Regions from separate parts of the Bacillus sp. iso_77 genome, predicted to be linked through region 1. Evidence: a T-box and tRNA genes for the amino acid it is inferred to sense, from the RefSeq annotation. Region 1 holds a T-box; the other holds one or more tRNA genes.

Region 1 (3,474 bases):
GAGACGTTCTTTTTGTCCCAATATTCTTCATTCTTTTTGTATTCCCAAGTAGTTGCTTGTGGTCCATCCCAAGAAGAAAGTTCATATGGGCCGTTGTATACAAGGTTCTTTGCAGTCTTCGCATATTTGTCACCTTGTTCTTTAACGAATTTTTCATTCACTGGATAGAATGTTGGGAATGAAAGCAGAGATTGGAAGTAAGGAATTGGTTTTTCAAGTGTAATTTGCAGTTCTTTATCGCTTACAGCTTTAATTCCTAGTTCCTCAGGCTTTGCTTTTTTGTTGTAAACTTTATCAGCATTCTTAATTTTACCAACCATCATATATGGGCCATACTCAGACTTTTGTTCTGGATCTAAAGCACGTTGCCATGCATATACGAAGTCTTGAGCTTTAACTGGGTCACCATTAGACCATTTTGCATCTTTAATTTTGATGTTGTAAACTGTTTTATCTTTGTTAGCAACTGGTTCTCCATCAGCCATACCAGGCACTAATTCTTCTTTATCGTTGAAACGATACAAACCTTCAAACACGTTATTCATAGTCGTAAAGCTGATTGTATCACTCGCTTGGATTGTATCCATTGCAGGCATTTCCTGTGATTCTAAAATTGTAGCCTCTTGTTTTGAATCTTTGGATGCAGTGCCCTTGTCGCTACTTTGTTTACCTGAACATGCAGATACAAAAATAGTCAGCACCAATAAAAAAACTAAAAGCAGTGAAAATTTAGACTTTTTCATCTAGTTGTTGACCTCCCCTTCATAAATGAACTACAGGAACTATTATACTAGCAAATAAGTAATTGTGCATTCATTTTTTTAAGAAAATTTTCATATTTCCACTGTTTTTTAATATTTTTATTAAAAAATTGAAATAATTTGGTTATTTTTCTGAGATTTCGTGATCTTAAATACCTAATCAGAAGTAATCCTGTCTATACAATTGGCAATCTTCATGATTCATTGTAAACTGATATCAAGAAATTGATTAAAACAACAGCTTCGTTCCTTGTTTCGTTTTTCTTATATAGTGAAAGTCTTGAATTAAACGTTTTTATTGCTATTTTAGTACAGTAAAGTTTTAATGCGCAGGAGTGATTGTTATTAGATTTTTTATTCTTTTACTTAGTTCTAATGGCCTTGTTTTCATTTTAAGCTTCCTCTTTTATGGGCACATATCTTTCTTAAGCATGATTAACATCACATTTTATTTAGCTTCTGGCACTTTGCTAGTGTGGTTATCGTTCATCACTTTAAAAAGTGGATTTTTTGATCAAATATCTTACAGCTTCCGAAAGGTGTTTGATTCTTTAAATAAGCAAAAGGACCATGTTGATGACAGTTTAAACAAACATTTATCATCATCTTTTCAAAGTAACTTTTCAACCTTAAGAACATTAGGTTTGAGTTTACTCATTGAAATGTTAATATTGCTCTTGATTTATTATATGTAAGTTTTGACTTTTGATTTTTGCTTATTTATAATGAATGAAATTACATTTTTGCGATGAAAAAGAAGAGTACATATATTCACCATTTACAGAGAGTCTGCGGTCGGTGCAAGCAGATAATGGCATGTATGGAATGGGCTTTGGAGCAGCTAACCGAACACTTGATAGAGTCAGTAGGCTTAGACGGAGCAGTCTCCGATATCAACGTCTTGAGTGATTTCGTATTGAAATAACAAGGGTGGTACCACGGTTCATTCGTCCCTTTTCTGTTGAAAAGTGATGGGTGGGCCTTTTTATATTGAAGAAAAGAGGTTTTAGTATGACAAAAAAGACGATTTTCTCAGGCATACAGCCTAGCGGTTCTGTGACATTGGGGAACTACATTGGAGCGATGAAACAATTTGTCGATCTTCAGCATGATTACAACGGCTACTTTTGTGTGGTCGATCAGCATGCCATTACGGTCAGTCAGGATCGTTTAGCCCTTCGACAAAATATTAGAAGCTTAGCCGCTCTTTATTTGGCAGTGGGACTTGATCCAGAGAAGGCAACATTGTTTATCCAATCAGAGGTACCTGCCCACGCCCAGGCAGGATGGATGCTGCAATGTGTCGCTTATATTGGGGAATTAGAAAGAATGACTCAATTTAAGGACAAATCTGCTGGTAAGGAAGCAGTCGTTTCAGGACTATTAACGTATCCGCCATTAATGGCTGGCGATATTTTGTTATACGGTACGGACTTAGTTCCTGTAGGAGAAGATCAAAAGCAGCATCTTGAATTAACGAGAACGCTTGCTGAACGCTTTAACCGAAAGTATAACGACATCTTTACTGTACCTGAAGTCAAAATTCCAAAAGAAGGCGCTCGGATTATGTCTTTAACAGACCCAACGAAAAAGATGAGCAAATCTGATCCGAACCAAAAATCTTTCATTACCTTATTAGATGAGCCAAAACAGCTTGAAAAGAAAATCAAAAGTGCTGTGACTGATTCAGAAGGCATCGTCAAATATGACAAAGAAAACAAACCTGGAATTGCCAACTTGCTGACGATTTATTCTGTATTAGGGAACGTATCGATTGCAGAGCTTGAACAAAAATACGAAGGCAAAGGTTATGGTGAATTTAAGGGAGATCTTGCGAACGTGGTCGTGGATGCGTTAAAACCAATTCAAGATCGCTATTATGAACTCATTGAGTCAGATGAGCTTGATCGCATTTTAGATGAGGGTGCTGAAAAGGCAAACCGTGCGGCAAATAAAATGCTGAAAAAAATGGAGAATGCAATGGGTCTTGGCCGGAAACGCAAATAAAACAAGCTTGCAGCATATTCAGCTGCAAGCTTTTTCTAATTCACTTTTGATTCGTTTTCCATTTCCCAAAGTTTTTCAAAAAATGGCTGTCCTTTAATCATTTTTTCACAAAAGGCTAAATGGTTTTCTGACCATCCATCAATGGTTTCGTTATAAAGCATGTTCCAAATTTCCTCGAAAGACATTCGTTTGATCTGGTTGTACATGCGCGGATTCCATTCTGTATACCAATAGGCAATTTCTGCTCGGTTTTGAAGCCCCTTTAGTTGATCTAGCGCCATAAACATCAGCTGCTTCAGCTGTCTTTCTTTTCTCGTTAATCCGCTGATATGCTGCGGTGGTAATGATAGGATGTGATATTCTTTCGTCGATTCAAGGCTGTCCGGCGTGAATTCATACTCCTCTGCCTTCACATCTTTCACCATTTCATAGACCAATTGCTCCTGTCTTGGAATCAATCGGCTCTTTCTCACAGGGATGGAATAACCAATCGTATCCACAGCGATGATTCTAATCCCGTCCGTAACCACAAAGCAATACTCTAATTTACGGCGTTCATGATTTTTTCGAATATATGATTTCTCAAATACAGTCTCTAGCAGCGTCTTTGGCAGCTCTGATAGATCATTCTCTATGTAATCAAACAAAGGACTCTGCACCTTGAGTAAAGGTACTTGATCTAACAGCTCCACGCTGTCCTCCTTGC
Region 2 (3,474 bases), 250 kb from region 1:
AAAAACCTACTGAGAGGGACACAAGTATAGAGAGTATATGCAATATCCCAAAGCCTTGGACCAGGGGCAGCTACATCAAAATCAATGATTCCCACTGGGTTTTTATCTTTGAAAATGATGTTGTACATCGCAAAATCATTATGGCACACAACCTCTATGTTGTTAGGGGTATTGTCCATTCGTTCCCAATCGTCTGAAATGGGAAAATCACTAACAGCATCATGATACAGTCTAAGCATTCTCGCTATTTCTTTTAAAGCATTGTGAGAGCACATGTATTCTTTTAAGGGATCATGACCGGCCACACCTTCAATGAAGGACAAGATCTCTCTACCTTTTTCATCAACCCCTAAAAACTTTGGAGCATAGGAGAAATTCTTTTTTTCTAAATGCTTTAGCAGCTTTTGTATATTCATATTATCTGACTTTACCTCTCTGCGAACCGTATCTCCCGAACGATATACGTTGGAGACATTTCCACCTGTCAATAACTCTTCATGATCATTTTGTTTTTTCATAAATTCTCCCCCAAACTGGGTCACAATGATGATGCCAGCTAAAGATGTGTATGTACCCACAAATATTCATTTAGCTACACAAAGGTAGTTCACTGTTTTATGTGAATGCGCTACTCCATTTTGTTTCCTTATATGGTTAAATGTATCGTACCAAATGTTGCAAATCATCTAAAGTTTATTCTGTTAAAAGTAGTACATGCTCATTCTCTTCTAATAGGATTCTATTTTCATCTAAATAACTCATTTAAACCACAAAAAAACGTTTCACCACGAGGGTGAAACGTTGGGTTCACGGTAAAAACCAAACTTTTAATAGATACCGGTGGCCGGAGTCGAACCGACACTCCGTGATAAATGATTCCAAAAAGGCAAGGTATACCCTCTTAAAGTAAAGCAGCCGTTAATGAAATAAGAATTAAAGTTCTTCTTGATATATTGCTGATTTTATCGGCTTTAAAGTCAAAGGAATTTTAAACTCATGAATACTTTCAATATGATTAAAAAAATGATCTATATCGTCATAATCCATTGACCATTCTTCTACCACCTTTAACTTTTTTAACTCACTTGTTGGTTTAAATAAAAATTCACAGTGCAGTTGTTCCATGTGAGAATAATCATCTTCTTCATAAATTGTAAACTGACGTACAAAATCAAGATGAAATAGTTCCTCTCCTGTAAAATCATAGACACCACACTGAAATAAAATTTCTTTATCTTCTTCGCCCTCAACGGTCTCCTTTGAAAAAGCCTTAAATGTTTCCCAAACCTTATTTATCTCATCGGTATCTTCACCGATGCTATCTTTAAGATAACTTTCAGCATTTTTAACCGTAATCATTACAACACCTCCTATGTACAATTGATCCAATCCATCTTCAATTGTCCTGCCCCTTTAGTTTAATCATAAGGTAACCATCAATAAAGTAAAAGTCAATCTCCTTAGAATGGCCCTCAGCAAAAACCGTTTTTTCACCATTTGAAGTAATTTTGTCATGTGAAAAACTAGCTAAAACAAATAAAAAACGCCTCTCTACAATCTGTAGAAAGACGTTTTAAACGTTAATATTCTTTAATTTTTCTGTAATTGACGATAATAAAGAATATCTAAAACTAGATACCGGTGGCCGGGGTCGAACCGGCACTCCGTGAGGAACACGATTTTGAGTCGTGCGCGTCTGCCAATTCCGCCACACCGGCATGATCATTAAAGAGCGCAACTTATAATAATAAAAAATGGTGCCGAGGGCCGGACTTGAACCGGCACGGTAGTCACCTACCGCAGGATTTTAAGTCCTGTGTGTCTGCCAATTCCACCACCCCGGCAGTCTTTTCAAAAAAGGCGACACCCGGATTTGAACCGGGGATAAAGGTTTTGCAGACCTCTGCCTTACCACTTGGCTATGCCGCCATAATTGGAGCGGAAGACGGGATTCGAACCCGCGACCCCCACCTTGGCAAGGTGGTGTTCTACCACTGAACTACTTCCGCATATCAACTGGGCTAGCTGGATTCGAACCAACGCATGACGGAGTCAAAGTCCGTTGCCTTACCGCTTGGCTATAGCCCAATAATAAAATGGGGCGATTGATGGGAATCGAACCCACGAGTGCCAGAGCCACAATCTGGTGCGTTAACCACTTCGCCACAACCGCCATAGATGTTATGAATCATATAATTGGCAGGGGCAGTAGGAATCGAACCCACACCGGAGGTTTTGGAGACCTCTGTTCTACCGTTAAACTATGCCCCTATGAAAATAAAAATGGTGGAGGGGGGCGGATTCGAACCGCCGAACCCGGAGGGAGCGGATTTACAGTCCGCCGCGTTTAGCCACTTCGCTACCCCTCCACATTTGAAAAACAGTGCCGGCAAGAGGACTTGAACCCCCAACCTACTGATTACAAGTCAGTTGCTCTACCAATTGAGCTACACCGGCAAATAGTGGTGGCTCGGGACGGAATCGAACCGCCGACACACGGATTTTCAGTCCGTTGCTCTACCAACTGAGCTACCGAGCCAAGTATTCTTTTTAAAAAATGGCGGTCCGGACGGGACTCGAACCCGCGACCTCCTGCGTGACAGGCAGGCATTCTAACCAACTGAACTACCGGACCAATAGAGAAAAAATTTGGTTGCGGGGGCAGGATTTGAACCTGCGACCTTCGGGTTATGAGCCCGACGAGCTACCGAACTGCTCCACCCCGCGACGATATAAAAGATATGGTGGAGGATGACGGGCTCGAACCGCCGACCCTCTGCTTGTAAGGCAGATGCTCTCCCAGCTGAGCTAATCCTCCGAATAAAATGCTGGTATGTATTTCTATAAAAATGGTGACCCGTACGGGATTCGAACCCGTGTTACCGCCGTGAAAGGGCGGTGTCTTAACCGCTTGACCAACGGGCCCTTTATTATGTAAATTGTGGCGGAGAGCAAGGGATTCGAACCCTTGAGACGGGGTTACCGCCTACACGATTTCCAATCGTGCTCCTTCGGCCACTCGGACAGCTCTCCAAATTGGCTCCGCAGGTAGGATTCGAACCTACGACCGATCGGTTAACAGCCGATAGCTCTACCACTGAGCTACTGCGGAATGAAGAAAGCCTGGCGATGTCCTACTCTCACAGGGGGAAACCCCCAACTACCATCGGCGCTGAAGAGCTTAACTTCCGTGTTCGGTATGGGAACGGGTGTGACCTCTTCGCCATCATCACCAGACAATTTAGTGACAAAAGATATTATACTATGTATTACAAATAAATCAAGAGATTTTTGAAAAATGTTCTCTCAAAACTAGATAACAATGTTCATTTTTCACATTAGAATATAGGTTAAGTCCTCGATCTATTAGTATCTGTCAGCTCCACGTGTCACCACGCTTCCACCTCAGACCTATCAACCTGATCATCTTTCAGGGATCTTACTTCCTTGCGGAATGGGAAATCTCATCTTGAG

What was found. The T-box of region 1 lies ahead of trpS (tryptophan--tRNA ligase). A T-box ahead of a tRNA ligase gene usually reads a tRNA of that ligase, here a tRNA-Trp.
Region 2: it encodes a tRNA-Trp, which carries the amino acid that the T-box ahead of trpS (tryptophan--tRNA ligase) is inferred to sense. The anticodon was not compared.

What each region holds. Positions count from the first base shown of each region.
Region 1 is NZ_CM149683.1:1,125,666-1,129,139, reverse strand. Features, by position in the region: gene AC0VYC_RS05640 (peptide ABC transporter substrate-binding protein) at 1-743, opposite strand, end outside; gene AC0VYC_RS05635 (DUF3899 domain-containing protein) at 1,193-1,456, shown strand; T-box leader at 1,501-1,719, shown strand; gene trpS (tryptophan--tRNA ligase) at 1,773-2,768, shown strand; gene AC0VYC_RS05625 (YjbA family protein) at 2,804-3,474, opposite strand, start outside.
Region 2 is NZ_CM149683.1:879,143-882,616, reverse strand. Features, by position in the region: gene AC0VYC_RS04430 (phosphotransferase) at 1-518, opposite strand, end outside; gene AC0VYC_RS04425 (hypothetical protein) at 934-1,359, opposite strand; tRNA gene AC0VYC_RS04420 (tRNA-Leu) at 1,637-1,718, opposite strand; tRNA gene AC0VYC_RS04415 (tRNA-Leu) at 1,756-1,844, opposite strand; tRNA gene AC0VYC_RS04410 (tRNA-Cys) at 1,859-1,929, opposite strand; tRNA gene AC0VYC_RS04405 (tRNA-Gly) at 1,935-2,009, opposite strand; tRNA gene AC0VYC_RS04400 (tRNA-Gln) at 2,017-2,088, opposite strand; tRNA gene AC0VYC_RS04395 (tRNA-His) at 2,098-2,173, opposite strand; tRNA gene AC0VYC_RS04390 (tRNA-Trp) at 2,198-2,271, opposite strand; tRNA gene AC0VYC_RS04385 (tRNA-Tyr) at 2,285-2,369, opposite strand; tRNA gene AC0VYC_RS04380 (tRNA-Thr) at 2,385-2,457, opposite strand; tRNA gene AC0VYC_RS04375 (tRNA-Phe) at 2,464-2,539, opposite strand; tRNA gene AC0VYC_RS04370 (tRNA-Asp) at 2,559-2,635, opposite strand; tRNA gene AC0VYC_RS04365 (tRNA-Met) at 2,651-2,727, opposite strand; tRNA gene AC0VYC_RS04360 (tRNA-Val) at 2,743-2,818, opposite strand; tRNA gene AC0VYC_RS04355 (tRNA-Glu) at 2,851-2,925, opposite strand; tRNA gene AC0VYC_RS04350 (tRNA-Ser) at 2,943-3,033, opposite strand; tRNA gene AC0VYC_RS04345 (tRNA-Asn) at 3,038-3,112, opposite strand; rRNA gene rrf (5S ribosomal RNA) at 3,122-3,237, opposite strand; rRNA gene AC0VYC_RS04335 (23S ribosomal RNA) at 3,347-3,474, opposite strand, start outside.